Regions from separate parts of the Priestia sp. JV24 genome, predicted to be linked through region 2. Evidence: riboswitches for the same ligand, from Rfam matches in the RefSeq annotation. Region 2 holds a riboswitch; each other region holds the start of a gene.
The links. Region 2 has a riboswitch for thiamine pyrophosphate ahead of thiM (hydroxyethylthiazole kinase). Riboswitches for the same ligand answer to the same signal wherever they lie in the genome.
Positions count from the first base shown of each region.

Region 1: linked by a shared signal. The riboswitch ahead of OK414_RS02605 (thiamine phosphate synthase) and the one ahead of thiM (hydroxyethylthiazole kinase) in region 2 are both predicted to bind thiamine pyrophosphate.
Region 3: linked by a shared signal. The riboswitch ahead of OK414_RS04350 (acetylornithine deacetylase) and the one ahead of thiM (hydroxyethylthiazole kinase) in region 2 are both predicted to bind thiamine pyrophosphate.

Region 1 covers NZ_JAPCIN010000009.1:71,609-77,229, reverse strand. Annotated here, with positions in the region: gene OK414_RS02625 (thiazole biosynthesis adenylyltransferase ThiF) at 1-830, opposite strand, end outside; gene OK414_RS02620 (thiazole synthase) at 827-1,594, opposite strand; gene thiS (sulfur carrier protein ThiS) at 1,600-1,803, opposite strand; gene thiO (glycine oxidase ThiO) at 1,800-2,927, opposite strand; gene OK414_RS02605 (thiamine phosphate synthase) at 2,911-3,534, opposite strand; TPP riboswitch at 3,656-3,757, opposite strand; gene OK414_RS02600 (hypothetical protein) at 3,919-4,134, opposite strand; gene crcB (fluoride efflux transporter CrcB) at 4,182-4,571, opposite strand; gene OK414_RS02590 (fluoride efflux transporter FluC) at 4,572-4,988, opposite strand; gene OK414_RS02585 (amino acid ABC transporter substrate-binding protein) at 5,313-5,621, shown strand, end outside.
Region 2 covers NZ_JAPCIN010000015.1:330,198-335,818, reverse strand. Annotated here, with positions in the region: gene OK414_RS11050 (helix-turn-helix transcriptional regulator) at 1-55, opposite strand, end outside; gene OK414_RS11045 (hypothetical protein) at 466-828, shown strand; RNA gene ssrS (6S RNA) at 938-1,115, shown strand; gene OK414_RS11035 (pyridoxamine 5'-phosphate oxidase family protein) at 1,262-1,690, shown strand; gene thiE (thiamine phosphate synthase) at 1,717-2,361, opposite strand; gene thiM (hydroxyethylthiazole kinase) at 2,375-3,181, opposite strand; TPP riboswitch at 3,256-3,364, opposite strand; gene OK414_RS11020 (MFS transporter) at 3,557-4,774, opposite strand; gene OK414_RS11015 (TetR/AcrR family transcriptional regulator) at 4,871-5,470, opposite strand.
Region 3 covers NZ_JAPCIN010000010.1:291,063-296,683, forward strand. Annotated here, with positions in the region: gene murQ (N-acetylmuramic acid 6-phosphate etherase) at 1-141, shown strand, start outside; gene OK414_RS04335 (MurR/RpiR family transcriptional regulator) at 123-977, shown strand; gene OK414_RS04340 (PTS transporter subunit EIIC) at 1,066-2,427, shown strand; gene OK414_RS04345 (MupG family TIM beta-alpha barrel fold protein) at 2,424-3,434, shown strand; TPP riboswitch at 3,653-3,755, shown strand; gene OK414_RS04350 (acetylornithine deacetylase) at 3,870-5,147, shown strand; gene tenA (thiaminase II) at 5,153-5,621, shown strand, end outside.

The DNA.
Region 1 (5,621 bases), on a different contig from region 2:
GCTGATTTGCCCGGACGGATTTGTACCGTGTTTCTTCCGCATAACACAGCTGTTTTCGTTTGATTTTCATATTGTAAAAAGGGATACGTTTGTTCACTGCCGCATGAGCGGCAAGCAGATTTGCGAAACACGTTCACATTGATGCTCGTATACTCATTTTTCCATACGTCAAACGAAACAAGTTCCCTCCTGAGCGCATTCCAGTCTCCGACTAATATTTTTAACACTTCTGTTACTTGATGAGCGACTACCATTTGGACAGCAGGACTAATAATCCCCACTGTATCACATGTTAACCCTCCAAGCGGTACAGATTCAAGCAAACAGGATAAACATGGTGTTTCACTTGGTATGATAGTATAACTAATTCCATAACTTCCTACACATGCTCCGTAAATCCAAGGAATATCATATTTTTGTGATAAATCATTCATTACAAGGCGTGTGTCAAAATTATCGGTTGCATCAATCATAACATCTACCCCCTCAACAAGCTGTTCTAAAACTTGAGGGGTACCGTCTGCTACGTGCGCTTCTACTTTTACATCGTGATTAATATCGTGAAGCCGTTTTTTAGCGGCAATTGCTTTTGGAATTCTTTTATCAGCATCTTTTTCACTATACAATTGCTGCCGCTGAAGGTTGCTCCACTCTACATAGTCCCGGTCAATGAGCGTTATTTTCTTTACCCCCGCTCGCGCAAGTGCCTCCGCGTTCCCTGTTCCAAGAGCACCTGCTCCTACAATCAGAACATGCTTTTCTTGAATTTGCTGCTGTCCGCCTTTTCCAATAGGTTGAAACAATTCTTGGCGGGAATAACGATTAATCAACCGATACTCATCCCTTCTGTTGGACTGCTTGCCGTTGCATATTGTTTCTTTTCAATACGTCCTGCTTCAAATGCTGCTCGTCCTGCTTCAATCGCTAGCTTCATAGCACGAGCCATTTTCACAGGATCTTTTGCTCCTGAAACAGCTGTATTTAATAACACACCATCTGCTCCTAGCTCCATAGCTTGAGCTGCGTCTGAAGCCGTTCCAATACCTGCATCTACAATTACTGGAACAGTTGATTGTTCAATGATAAAACGCATGTTCAACGGATTAATAATACCTTGACCTGAACCGATAGGCGAAGCTCCTGGCATAATGGCATGTACGCCTAACTCCTCTAAACGACGTGCAAGTAAAACATCATCTGATGTGTAAGGTAAAACGGTAAAGCCCTCTTTTAACAGTTCTTCACTGGCTTTTAATGTTTCAACTGGATCAGGAAGCAGCGTTTTATCACATCCAATTACTTCTACTTTTACCATGTCACAAAGTCCAGAAGCCTTTGCTAATTTAGCAATACGTACGGCCTCTTCTGCATTTTTTGCTCCAGCAGTGTTAGGCAAAAGAGTGAAACGCTTCACATCAAGCGCTTCTAATAAATTAGGTTGATTTTGATCAAAAATATCCATTCGTCTCACAGCAAATGTTAAAACTTCTGTTTCTGACTCTTCTACCGCTTGACGCTGAGTCGTAAAGTCAGGAAATTTCCCTGTCCCTAATAATAAACGTGAATTAAATGTATATTGTCCAATTTTTAACATACTCTTCATCCTCCTCCGACAAATGAAACAACTTCTAATATATCGCCATCTTTTAAGCATGCATCGCTATGTTCTTCTTTTTGCAAAATGTTCTTGTTTAGCTCAACAATTACCACTCGTTCATGCAGGTTCTGAGCCTGCAACAAGTGCTCGACCGTTTCAATTTCATCTCCAAAAGTAACGGTCTTACCATTAATGATTAGATTCAATGAACTCCCTCCATTACTCTTGTTAGCTGAAATGATGTAAAAAATGAATGATTCAGCTTTTTCCCTAACAAAGCATCAGCCATAATTTTTCCAGTTGCAGCACTTAATAAAATACCGTTTCGGTAGTGGCCAAACGCCATGTGTAGATTCGCTATTTCAGGATGCTCTCCTAAATAAGGCCAGCCATCATTTGTTTGCGGACGAAGACCAGCCCATGCTTTTTCAAATGTGGCTTCTTTAATAGCTGGCAGAAGCGCCGAAGCTTTATTCAGCAAAAATTGAATACCTTGTGCAGAAACCGTCTTGGTAAAGTCATGCTGTAACTTAGTTGCCCCGATTACGATTCTTCCACCAGTCTTAGGCACTAAGTAAAAACCTTCATCTAAAAAAATCGTTTTAGAAAGCAGCGGCTTATGACTTCGAAGAGCAATACACTCCCCTTTTACGGGAAACACGTGACCTAAATGTTCAGAAGAAATAAAGCGTTTAGCCCATGAGCCTGCTGCGATAACTACTTTTTCTCCATAAAAAGAGCCTTTGGACGTCTGTACACCTTTTACTGTTTCACTTTCCATAATAAGAGAATGAACGTCACAGTATTCGAATACATCTGCTCCGTGATACAAGGCTCCATGAGCAAGAGCTTGCGTTAACTTAGCCGGAGCTAGCTGGCCGTCTCCCGGTATTGTAATGGCTCCGTATATGTCTGGAGAGAGCCCGGGTTCTAACAAACGCGCTTCTTTTACATCGATCCATCTTACATGTTCATCCCACCCGTGGTGCTGAGCGGCTTTTTTCTTTAATACGTGTGCATCTTCTTCTGTTACAGCAACTTTTAATAAGCCTTTTTGAATGAGCTCTACGTCGATGGCCGTTTTTTCTTTTAGTTCCTTCACCAGTTCAGGAAACATGCTTCTGCTCTTAATAGCAAGGTCTAAAAGAGGACCTTCTTCATCAATTTCAGCTTGAGCACCTAAAATACCAGCGGCTGCACTTGAAGCTTCACAACCAATTTGATTGCGTTCAAGAATAGCTACTGACGCTCCTTGTTTTGACAAATGATAAGCGATAGAAGAGCTGATTATACCTCCTCCGATTAACAGTACATCATAATGCTGCTTCATTTTCTCCACCTCCAGATGTCCATATATGAGAATATTGTTTAATCGCTTTGAGGGGATCTTGCGCAAGCATGACACCAGACATCACAGCTATACCGTGTGCTCCTGTTTGAAGCACCTCTTTGGCATTTACAGGTGTAATTCCTCCAATGGCAATAACCGGTATCTGCACAGCATCTACTACTTCTTTTAGTGCTGCTACCCCTCGACTTTTTAATCCTTTTTTTGAATGTGTTGAATAAATATGTCCGTATAGAATGTAGTGAGCACCATCTTTTTCAGCTTCTAAAGCCTCTTCCACAGAGTGAACTGATTTTCCGACAATAAGAGAAGGAAATGCGTCTATAACAATCGAAACGTCTAAACTATGATAAGCAAGCTGTACGCCTTTTACTTTTAAAGCATGCGCTACATCAACTCGGTCATTCACAATAATTTTAGAGCGACAAAATGGCAAGCTTTCTAGTAAACATTGAATCTGCTTTGCCGTTTTCTCTTTTTCTCTAATATGAACGGCGCCCGTAAAAGGCGCGATAGCCGTTAAAACTTTTTGAAGCTCTTCGATTGGCTGCTTATCTGTTGTAATGACATGAAATTTAGGAATATCCACATGATCGAAACCTTTCCATTCAGAATAAAGAGAAATTTCAATCACCTCATCTTGTGTAGAGGGCTTTATTACATACAAAAAACCACTCTACAACGTAGAGTGGTTAGCATGCATCGTTATGTAAACATGATCGCCACTTCCCTACGCTGGTCCAAACCAGATCAGGTTCAAAGGGTCCGAAATACATTCGTCTCAGCTTCAAAAAGCTCCCCTAGTGATTGCTATTTATTGATTTTGTTTTCGCACTTAAAATTATAACACAACTAGATGTAAATACAATATCTCTTTATGCTCTTACGGCTCTCTTCCTTTTATAGATGTATCTTTTATGCTTCTTTACTAAGTAAGAGGTCCGGCGCACCGCATCATTCTGCTTTTATATGATTAGTAATCGGTATAGTCGTCAAATTCTTCCTTGTCTTTTTCCTTTTTCCGATCCCATATAAACAGCAGGAGTAACATAATAAAAGTTAGAATATAAAAACCGTAAAAAATAAATGCCGCCACAACATTTATAAATAAAAATAAAAAACCGATGATCTGACCTGCAACAGCTACAATCAACAAAATGTATTTCCAAACTTCTGCTTTTCTATCCATTCTCTACTTCTCCGTCTTTTTGTTTTTCCCTACTAGAAACGTTCTCTTTACTTAAATAAAAATGTTCCTGCCAGTAAACCGACTGTAAATAAACCAACTGTTCCAAATGCTGAAATCCCCACGTACGCCAGCATTTTCCGATAAGATTTTTCTCGAATTAACTGTACGGTTTCCACACTGAACGTTGAAAAAGTGGTAAAGGCACCAAAAAACCCAATGCCAATCATTAAAAATATTGAATCATCATAAGCATGACTCGGAACCTTTCCATAATAACTACCGTAAAAAAGACCAAGCCCAAACGCACCGAGCAAGTTTACAAACAGCATTGATACTGGAAAAGGAGGGTTTGAAACTGTTTTTGTAACTTTTAAACCCAAAAGATAACGGCATATTCCTCCAGCTGCCCCGCCAAGTGCCAAGCTCACTATGCTCATTTACTTCACCTCATGTACTTTCACTAAATTTTTCCCTGCCGCTTCACCGCATAGATAGCCTGCTAAAGCAAGAAGGATTCCACCTACTAAAGAGACCATTACATAAATGGCTCCCCAAAATAAATGGCGCTGAGTGAGAGAAATGACGTCTCCTGCAAACGTTGAATACGTTGTAAAACCGCCGCATACGCCAACTCCTAGTCCAAGCTTTATCCATTCTTTTGGATTTTTCCACACAAAAAATCCTGTTAATAGGCCTAGTATGAAGCTTCCTAATAGGTTTTCAATTACCGTTCCTATTGGGTAGCCCGCATATAATAAGGAAAGATTCAGCAAATAACGTGCATATGTACCAGCGATAGCACCAAAGGCAATTGAGATTAAGTTTATGGCTTTCATCATATCGCTCCGTTTCATAAATTCTTCTTTAAGTGTACCATAAGGAATTTATTTCTACCTTAACATTTAACTATATGTTTATTGCACCAAAAGTCATGAAAAAATGAAAGAGAAAATCGTCGCATGAAACTTCCTTTTTACTCCTCAAATCTCCCTTAAAAATCCACTTAATCCAAATTTTAAAATCTTTCTGTATCCTTATGACAAACCGTGTATAGAAGGTATATTTCCCTTATTTTAAGTCACATTAATCGTATAAGTTTTTTTTTGTTGACTTTTGCTGTGTTCTTGTTTAGTATCACAGAGTATCATTTCCTATCAGAATACTAGGGGGTTTAGAAAATGAAGAAATTTGCTGCACTTTTGTCGCTACTATTAGCTTTCACAGTTGTGCTTGCCGCATGCGGTTCTAGCTCAAAAAATGAAGCAAACAATGGAGACAATAAATCTTCACAAGAGGATTTATATAATAAAGTGAAAAAAGATGGCGTATTAACAATTGGAACTGAAGGTACATACCCTCCGTTCACTTTTCATGATGACAAACAAAAGCTAACTGGGTTTGATGTAGAATTGGCTCAAGAAGTAGCTAAACGTCTTGGCGTAAAAGCTGAGTTCAAAGAAACACAGTGGGATGGCATGTTTGCCGGA
Region 2 (5,621 bases):
AACGAATTAATCGTATTTTATCCGATACTGATTTAATTACTTCTTGTTTATTCATTTTCACAGCCCTTTCTTTCTATACACGTACATTTCTTTAGTGTAATATTACACCTAATTAAAGAAGAGTTTCAAGCGTTTCCCTTCGTCACAAGACGGGGAAATATACTGAAATGGTTTTTGTACACTAAAACAATTAAAAGGAGTTGAGAATATGTATATCATTGTATGGGCTATGCTTGTACTATACGCCTGGCTGCTAGCTCCGGGAGCAAGCGCCGGTAATGATTTGCTGTTTAAAAATCTTATCACCGAAAATTTTCAACTGGTAGATCCGCTCGTGGTTATGGTATTCTCTTTTTTAGGACTTTTCCCAGTATTGTTTATGGTAATAATCTGTAAAAAAGATACATACAACTGCCTGGATGGCCATTTTCTCTTCTATCATTTGCGCTTGGAGCTTTTTCTCTTTTGTTCTATTATCATTGGAAAGGACAAAAAGTTCGAACACGTTCGCGTATTCCTTCACGTTTCATTGCTATCATTTCTTCTCATCTATGGATTGGACTATGCTTAGTGCTCACGATTGCAGGTTACGTATACGGACTATCCGTAGGTTCAATAAAAGCTTATGGAGATGCTTTTATGCAGTCACAGCTTGTTAGCGTGATGACCGCTGATTTTTTTGTTTTAACGTGGCTTTCTTACTCCGTTATGACAAAAGAAAGGATAGCATCCCGGCCTTACCTTCTTTTATGTTTCATTCCAGTTGCGGGCCCTTTTCTTATTTTGTTACTGCTTCCCCGCCAAGATGTTAGAGAAGAAAAACTTTAAATAAAAGTCTTGCGTTCCATTCATTATTCCGTTATAATCATTTCTTGTACGATGAAAGTTGATTAATTAGAAAACATTTATATATCGGCATCTTATTTACATTTGTTATACATACCTGCGCTGTGCGTATACTCATGTTGTCTTAAACCTTTGAGTGTTAAAAGGGAGCTCAAAATTTAGCTGCAGATAGCACGCCCTTCTTGGGACGCTAAACCCGGCTATGAGGGCACCCACCTAGTAGATCTGGGTATTTAAGACACTTAGGGTTACGGCAGTGCGGGCTTATTTTTTAGTTAGCTGTAGCTAGCTTTTTTTATTTTTCATTTTACTAGTTTACATAATTATTTTATTGTTAACTTATATTTTTTTAGACATGTATGTTTTATTTATCTTCGTTTGAGGAACATAAAAAGTAATAAAGGAGATGGATAAAATGAATGAACAAAAAATTGCTAAAAAAGTAAACGAAGTATTAGAAGGAAATCGTGTAGGAACATTAGCCACAGTTGTAAACAACAAACCCCACTCTCGCTATATGACATTCTTTAGCGATGAAGATGGTATCGCTCTTTACACACCAACAAATATCAATACACATAAGGCAGAAGAAATCGAAGCCAATCCGAACGTGCACGTACTATTGGGCTACAGCGGCGAAGGATATGGCGATCAATACTTAGAATTATCTGGTACAGCTGTTCTTCGTACTGGTGATCAATTAAAAGGGCGTATATGGAACGATCACATGAAAGAATGGTTTGACGGTCCAAATGACCCTGAGTATGTTGTTCTTGAAATTACGCCGAACGAAATTCGCTTTATGAATGAAGGCGAAGAAACTCCCCAAACTGTTCAGCTATAATAAAAAAGCGCACACTGTGCGCTTTTTTATTTTCCTACCGCTTCTTTCAATTGAGCTGCTTTTTCTTTTGGAGACGCTGCTAAGCTAATCGCGGTAATAATAGAAACGCCATCTGCACCTGCCTCTACTACTTGTTTGGCATTTTCAGGCGTGATGCCACCGATTCCTACAATTGGAAAGTCAATATTCTGGTTTCGCACTTCTTCAATTAACTTTGTACCTTGCACTGCTTTTGCGTCTTTTTTTGTAGAAGTAGGAAAAACAGGTCCCATTCCTACATAATCTGCCCCGTCTTTTATCGCTTGCTGCAGCTCTTGTACATTATGAACAGAGACGCCTACAATTCCTTTTCCTATTTTCTCTCGAACAATATGAGCTTTTTCATCTTCCTGTCCAATATGAACGCCATCTGCTTGTAAGCGGATGGCTAAGTCAAGATCATCATTCACAACAAAAGGAACGCTGTGCTGCTGACAAATTTGCTGAAGTTCCTTCGCAAGCTGATACTTCGCTTCTCCTGTTAGGGCACCCTCGCCTTTTTCACGAAATTGAAACACGGTAACTCCGCCTTCAATTGCTTCTTTCAACACTTCTTTCGGATCTTTTGTACAGTTATTGCTGCCCATTATAAAATAAACTTGCAGCAGCTTTTTGATTTCTTCGTTTGTCATTTTCCGGCTCCTTTTAACGTTGATGTACTCTTGCATATGATTCAATATCCTGCCCAGATAAAAGATGAAGCTGATTTAACAGCTCAATTTGAAAGCTTCCCGGTCCTTCTTCACCTTTTTTCGCTGCGGCGATTTGACCTGCCACTCCGTAAAAACTTAAAGCAGCAACGCTTGCCTCGACATATTCTTTTTCTACAGCAGCGAAAGCTCCTATAATTGATGTCAGCAGACACCCAGTCCCCGTCACTTTCGTAAATAACGGGTGACCGTTGTCTACTGTATACGTTGTGTTTCCATCTGTGATTACATCTTGTTTACCCGTGATAACAATCACTGTATCTAATTTGTTCGCTGCTTTCTCAGCAAGTTCAATGACGTCTCCTTGCCCTTCTAATGAATCAACGCCTTTAATGAGCCATGACTCGCCTACTACATTCGCAACTTCAGCAGCGTTACCACGAATAACTGCAATATTTAATTCTTCTACAAGCTGACGTGCTACTTCTGTACGAAACGGTGTCGCTCCGGCTCCTACAGGATCGAAAATAACCGGCACGCCATTTTCATTTGCAGATTTTCCTGCTATTCTCATCGCTTCTACTTCTTGAGCCGTCAGTGTACCCATATTTAAGACAAGCGCTCCGGCGATTCGTGCCATGTCAGCCACTTCTTCCTTCGCATAAGCCATAACAGGTGAAGCTCCTAGTGCAAGCAGGCCATTTGCTGTAAAATTGGTTACCACAACATTCGTAATATTATGAACAAGCGGACTTGTATCTCTTACTTTTTCTAATTGAGCTGAAATTTTACTAATATCCATATTCTCTCACTCTTTTCATTTAGTTTTAACACTGCAAAAAAAGACAAAAAAGCACCTTGCATGCGCAAAGTGCTTTGGTATGTACTCACATTCCCTGCGCTGGCATTATCCAACAGGTTCAAATGGTCAACAGGCGTCCCTGTACTCTCAGCCTGCCCCGCACAAGCTCCCATACTATTCTTGTTACGTATAAAGTTTACTATTAACCTTTTTTATTTGCAACCATTTCACTATTTTGCCGATAAAATAAAGCTTCTCTATAGGCTGAGTACCATTGTAAACCTTACACCTTTACTAAAAGAATAATCAAAAGACCTCCAGTAAGCTACTCGAGGTCTTCAATTCCCTAGGAATTCTATCATTTTTTCCTTATGGTTATTTCTCTTGAACCGCTTGATTTCTCACAGCTGTTTTTCTGTCCTTCCCTGTTCTTAAAGATAAAAGAAAACAAAGCAGCAGTACAAGTGCAGCTGATACGTACGGATAATTAATGTTTATATCAAAGAGAAAGCCTGCTACAACTGGTCCAATAATATTCCCGAGACTTGTATAAGCAGAATTTAGTCCGGCTACATACCCTTGGTCGTCTTGTGCCATCATCGACATTTGCGTGCTGATTGCCGGACGTAAAATATCTGTTGCTAAAAAGACGATGAATGTCACAACAATAATAAGCCAGTACGTGTGCACAAACAGCGTAAGTAAAATAAAAAGTCCCGTCATCATCAAGCAAAACGAAATCACTCTTTTTTCACCAAACTTATTTAAAATCCAGCCAAAAATCGTAACCTGCACTACAGCCCCCGCAATAGAGCCAAACGTAATAACAAACGCAATATCTTTTGGGGTAAAGCTAAATTTATGATCAACAAATAGTGAAAAAATCGTTTCATAATTGGATAATCCAAACGATGTCACAAAAACAATAATTAAACTTAGAAAATAAGGTTCTTTATAGGAATTCATAAGCTGCAGTAGCAGCCGATCTTCTTTTGGATTCTCATTGTTTGAAACAGCATGATTTTGTACAGGACGAGACTCTGGCAAAACAAAAAGCGTAATCACTGCAGCCAAGCCTCCTGCTACTGCGGCCATATAAAATGGTACACGCATGCCGTATTCAGCTAAAAAGCCTCCAATACCGGGCCCAATAATAAATCCTGTTGTAATCGCCGCCGTCACATAGCCCATTCCTTTAGCGCGTTCTTTAGCAGACGTGACGTCCGCTGTATAGGCCATAACAGCAGGCATAATAAGCGCGGCCCCGACCCCGCCTAACATTCTCGATACAAATAATAAAAGAGGTGTACTCACTGAACCAAAGAACCATTCAGACAAAGCAAAAACAATCATTCCCGCTACAATAATTTTCTTTCTCCCTAACGAATCTGATAACCGGCCCGCTAAAGGTGAAAACAGAAATTGAGTTAGTGAAAACACCGCTACTAAAAGCCCCATCACGCTGCCGTTGATATGAAGCTCCGTCATATATGTTGGCATAATTGGAATAACGAGACCGATTCCTGTAAAAATAATAAAAATGTTTAGCATGAGCAGCAAAATCGCCGCTCGATTTCTTAACAATAATGACATATAAACCTCCTGATTACAAAAATACTGAACGTTCGGTCTATAAAAATACAAAATAATGAGGGATTGCTCATTACCGCAATAAGCATCCCCGATTATTTAAGAAGACCTTGCTATAATTCCGTTTAAAAATACATCGATTGCTGAATGATAAAGCTGCAGGGCATTTTCCGTGTTCATTTTTCGAGACATGCGGCTCATTCCAACAAACAGCCCTTCTAAAATCACTGCAAGCTGTTCTGCATTTTTAGGAGAAAACTCTCCTTCATCAATGCCTTTTTGCAAAAGTTCCCGGTTAAATTCCACGTGTCGTTTCACCATCTCATCAATTCGCTCTTCGATGTCGCTGCCCTTTTCCTCGTTGTTAAAAAACTCATCGGCGGCTTTCGTAAGAGGATGATTCAAATCATCTAAAATGATTTGCTCCGCAATTCCAAAAAGCTTATCTCTTGTTGTTTTGTAAAGAGACTCTCTTTCTTTCCAGTTTCGTTCCCACTCGAGATCCCATTCGTCTATTAAATAGAGAAAAAGCCCTTCTTTACTTTTAAAGTGATAATAAATATTCCCTTTACTGCTTCCCGTAGCTTCTACAATTTCCTCAATAGATGTAGCTTTATAACCTTTTTGAGAAAACAATGCTTTAGCGGCATCTGCCACTTTTCTTTTGGTTTGTTCACTTTGAAGCTTTTTTTTATTCAAGCTATTTCCACCGCCCCGCACATTTATTATTTATACTGAACATTCGTTTTGTATTATCTGACACCTATACTACATAGGAAAAACCTTTTTGTCTAGTGAAAAAACCTAGTTTATACCTTTTTATATGAATTATGACAAAACAAAAAATAAA
Region 3 (5,621 bases), on a different contig from region 2:
AAAACAGCAGTGGTTATGATCAAAACAAATGAAAATTATGACACCGCGAAGATGTTACTGAATAATGCGGACGGTTATGTGAGAAAAGCGATTGAACATTACGTATATAAAGGAGAGAAACGATGTCAACAGGCGGATTAACAATGATTAAAAACACGGTGGCTAAGCTTCCTGATTCGGAGAGGAAAATTGCTGAATATATTTTAAACAACCCGCATACTGTGGTAAACAGTACGGCTGGAGAATTAGGTAGACTAGCGAATGCGAGCAGTGCTGCTGTTATTCGTTTGTGCAAATCTATCGGGGTTAGCGGGTTTCAAGAATTAAAGGTAAGAGTAGCCGGTGATTTAGCCAGAGATACGGAGCAAGGATACCGCGATATTGAAACAAATGAAACGATTCAATCTATTGTCAAAAAAACGGCAAGCAACAGCATTCAAAGTCTAAGTGATACGGCCGAGCTTGTGAATTATAAAGAAGCAGAGCGGGCTGTTTTGGCGCTGATTGAAGCCAAAAACATTCATTTTTTTGGAATCGGTGCTTCACATATTATTGCTATAGATGCGCAGCAAAAATTTCTTCGAATTAATAAAAATGCCACGGCTTTTGCAGATAGCCATTTAGCAGCTACACTCATCGCAAATGCAAGTAAAGACGATGTAGTTGTGGGTATTTCTTTTTCAGGGGAGACTCCTGAAGTAAGCAACGTCTTATCTTTAGCTAAAAACCGCGGAGTAAAGACGATTAGCTTAACCAAGTACGGACAGTCCACCGTTTCGTCTTTAGCTGATATTTGTTTGTATACGTCTTATTCTCAAGAAGCGCCGTTTCGAAGCGCAGCTACATCGTCTCGTTTAGCCCAGCTTTACGTGATTGATGTGTTATTTTTAAGTATTGCAGCGCAGCAGTATGACCAGACGATTGAGTATATTGACAAAACAAGAGATGCCATTCAGTTTTTGAAAGGTAAGAAATAAAAAAGAAAGCGATTACAAAAAGGGGATTTTGTGGTCTGTTTCCTCAGTACCGTATCCATCTAAGAGGAAAATACAAAGGGGGATTAACATGTCTTTAGATAATCATCAATTAGCAAAGGCTGTTTTGGAGATGCTTGGGGGAGCATCCAATATTGAAGCGTATACGCATTGTATGACGCGGCTGCGTGTGACGGTAAAAGATGATTCAATTGTAAAAAAGACGGATATACGAAAACTTGAAGGCGTGCTCGGATTAGTGGAAGAAGAAACGCTTCAAATTATTATTGGTCCTGGAAAAGTAAACAAAGTAACAGAGGAATTCGGAAAGTTAATTGATGAATCCGGCGGTATTAATTTAGAAAATCGTGCGGCTCAGCGGAAATCAGAGCTGAAAGAAAAAAATGCAACTCCGTTTAAGCTTTTGCTTCGCCGAATTGCAAGTATTTTTATTCCGTTAATACCTGCTCTTGTAGCATCTGGACTTATCACCGGAGTGACAAAAGCAGCAGTTCAAGCGAAGTGGCTTCCTGCAGATTCACAGATTGCTATTCTATTAACGGTTATCGGAAGCGGCTTATTTGCTTATCTTGGTATTTTAGTAGGTATTAATGCCGCAAAAGAATTTGGTGGTTCACCGGCTCTAGGGGGCTTAGCGGGTATTTTAGTCATTAATCCTGCCGTAGCTGATATTAAACTTTTCGGTGAAGCACTTTTGCCGGGACGGGGTGGCTTAATAGGAGTCTTGCTTGCAGCAATCTTTATGGCCATGTTAGAAAAACGAGTACGCAAATTTGTCCCTCAGTCACTGGATATTATTATTACACCAACCGTTACGGTATTAATTACAGGCATTATTACGTATGTAGTATTCATGCCAATCGGCGGCTTGATTTCAGACGGAATCACAAAAGGTCTTTTAGGAGTTTTAGAGATTGGAGGAGTTGTAGCAGGCTTTGTGTTAGGAGCAACATTCTTGCCGCTCGTCATTACAGGACTGCATCAAGGTCTTACTCCTGTTCATTTAGAGCTTATCAATTCAATTGGAGATGATCCGCTTCTTCCTATCCTAGCAATGGGCGGAGCCGGTCAGGTCGGTGCAGCTTTTGCTATTTATATCAAAACAAAGAAAAAACGTTTAAAGCGAGCAATTGGAGGCGCACTTCCTTCAGGACTGCTCGGAATCGGAGAGCCGCTTATTTTTGGAGTCACACTTCCTTTAGGACGGCCATTCTTAACCGCTTGTCTTGGAGCTGGAATCGGCGGAGCGTTTCAGGCGCACTTCCATATTGCAACTGTAGCAGTGGGAGTATCAGGTTTACCGCTTACGTTTTTAGTTCATGCGCATCAAATTCTTCTTTATTTACTTGGATTAGTTATTGCTTACGCGGCAGGCTTTATTTGTACCTATTTCTTTGGATTTAACGATGAAATGGCGAGGGAGTTTGAATGATTGGCATTTCGTTTTATTTAAATGATAGTGATGCCCCCAAAAAATTAATAGAAGCGAGTGAGTGCGGCGTCACACGTGCATTCACTTCGCTTCACATTCCAGAAGAAAAAGGAGATTTGGCTGAACGGGCAAAAGAATTGCTTCATGTGGCTAGAGATTGTGGAATAAGCGTGTATGCAGACGTATCTAAGCATACGCCAGTTCATTTAGGTATTGAAAGCCTTATGTCGCTATCTTCACTTGGCGTATCTGGTATTAGACTAGACGATGGCTTTAGCGCAGAAGAAACTCTTTCGCTTGCGAATGAATTTTATATTGCTGTTAATGCAAGTACGTTATCCAAACAAGAAATTGAAGCACTCTTATCTGCAGGTCTTCATCATCATCAGCTGCTTGCATGGCATAATTTTTATCCGCGGCCTGAAACAGGGCTTGAAGAAACGTTTTTTCAACAGCAGACAGATTTATTTAATGAACTTCGTATTCCAGTCTGCGCTTATATTCCTGGAGAAGACGAAAAAAGAGGCCCTGTTTATCAAGGTCTTCCTACTAGAGAAAAAGACCGTAATAGATGTCCTTTTACTTCTGCAGTAGATTTATACGGATGCGGAGTAGCAGAGGTTTATATTGGAGATCCATGCGCCGGTTCAAGTTTATTAAAGCGTTTGGTTCAATATCAAGAAAGCCGCATTATTCCGCTGCGCATTCGTTCACCTCATATAGAGGGAACGTACAGCGTGCGTCCGGATGTATCAAGAGACGTTCTGCGTTTAGTTGATACTCGATCTGTAAAACCAGTGCCGCCATTTCATACAGTAGAACGCAGAATGGGAGCAATTACAATGGACAATGATGGCTACGGACGTTACAGAGGAGAGGTTCAAATAGCTAAAACGAATTTGCCTGCAAATGCTAATGTGAATGTGATTGGGTATGTGATAGAAGAAGATCATGAGCTGCTTTCGTTAGTGAGACCGGGGCAAAAACTTGCGCTTCTTCCTGTCTGAATGGAAAAACGATGTATTTTTAAAGAAGCCGATAGTTAACTAGTAAGCTTATAAAAGTAAAGAGCACACACTGCTTGAAAAGGTGTGTGCTTTTTGTTTTCCTAAAAAGGAAACTATTTTCATTGCTGAATAATGAACCTTTCTATTGAATAAAACGCTTTACTATGATAAAACTATTACAGGTAAACATATGATAATCGTTTAATTTTATAGAGATACAACGCCACTAGGGGTGCTTTCTAAGCTGAGAGAGACGAGAAGTCTTAACCCTTATAACCTGAACTAGGTAATACTAGCGTAGGAAAGAGGTATTGTAATGGATGTTTTGTATGGTATTTCCTTACGAACTCGTTATAATAATTTTTTGTATATAAACAAAAACACTTCTTTCCTGCGAAAGAAGTGTTTTTTTATGCGTAAAGGAAGGTGTCATACATGGAAGAAACAATTGATTTGCTTGTCAAACAGGTAGAGGAGCGCAAAGGGGAGCTAGTCCAGTTATTAAAAACGCTTGTTTCATATAAAACGCCGGCGCCTCCTGCACGGAATTCTCATGAAGCGCAGCGCTACGTAGCGGATTTCCTTAAAAACTGCGGTTTTTCCATCGATATGTGGGATTTATATTGCAACGATCCTATTGTAGTGGGCACGTTAAAAGGGAAAAAATCAGCTGACTATCAAAGCTTAATTATTAACGGGCATATGGATGTAGCTGAGGTACAAGAAAATGAAAAGTGGGAGACAAATCCGTTTGAAGCTGTGGTAAAAGACAACATGATAATCGGACGCGGAGTTGCTGATATGAAAGGCGGCTTGGCAGGAGCATTATTTGCAGTTCAGCTTCTAACAGAAGCAGGAATCGAACTGCCGGGAGACTTGATTTTTGAATCCGTTGTAGGAGAAGAAGTGGGAGAGGCAGGTACGCTGCAATGCTGTCAGAAAGGATATACAGCTGACTTTGCGCTTGTTGCCGATACGAGTGATTTACATATTCAAGGTCAAGGCGGAGTGATCACGGGATGGATTACGATAAAAAGCAGTAAAACCTATCATGACGGTACACGCCGAAGTATGATTCATGCTGGAGGAGGGCTGTTAGCTGCGAGTGCTATTGAAAAGATGGCAAAAGTGATCGGAGGGCTGCAAGAATTGGAGCGCCACTGGGCTGTTACAAAAAGCTATCCAGGATTTTTGCCGGGAACAAATACGATTAATCCAGCAGTAATCGAAGGGGGAAGGCATGCTGCGTTTATTGCAGATGAATGCAGGCTGTGGATCACCGTTCACTATTATCCCAATGAATCATACGACCAAGTATCAAAAGAAGTGGAAGAATACATTTTAGCTATTGCAAAAGCAGATCCATGGTTAAAAGATAACCTGCCAACCTTTGAATGGGGAGGCACATCAATGATTGAAGACAGAGGAGAAATCTTCCCGTCATTAGAAATTGATGAAAATCATGCTGGAGTACAGCTGCTTGCAAATACTCATGAACAAATTGAAGGGAAAAAGCCTCCAATCGATGTGTCAACTAGCGTAACAGATGGCGGTTGGCTAGCTGATGCGGGGATTCCTGCGGCTATTTACGGTCCGGGGAATTTAGCAAATGCACATGCTGTGAATGAACAATTAGATATGAATCAGCTTATTCAATATACAAAAGTGATGGTGCAGTTCATTTATACGTGGCTGCATACGCATAAGGAGTGATCATCATGAAATTTAGTGAGCGATTATACGAAAAGCTGCAGCCTATTTGGCGTCAAAATCATAATCATCCCTTTGTACAGGGAATGGGAGACGGAACGCTTGAAAAGGAGAAGTTTCGCTTTTACATGATTCAAGATTACCTTTACCTAATTGATTATGCCAAATTATTTGCGATTGGAGCCATGAAAGCTACCGATCTTCAAACGATGGGGAAATTTGCTGCACTTTTGGATTCTACATTAAACGAAGAAATGAGCCTGCACCGTGAGTATGCCAAGAAAATTGAAATCAGCGAAAAAGAATTAGAAAAAGCGCAGCCATCTCCTACAACGCTTGCATACACACACTATATGCTGCACGTTGGTCAAAGCGGAACATTAGCTGAATTAGTGGCGGCTCTTTTGCCTTGTATGTGGAGCTACTGGGAAATAGGAAAAGAACTCAGTGAAAAGCCTGGAGCTAACAATGAGTTTT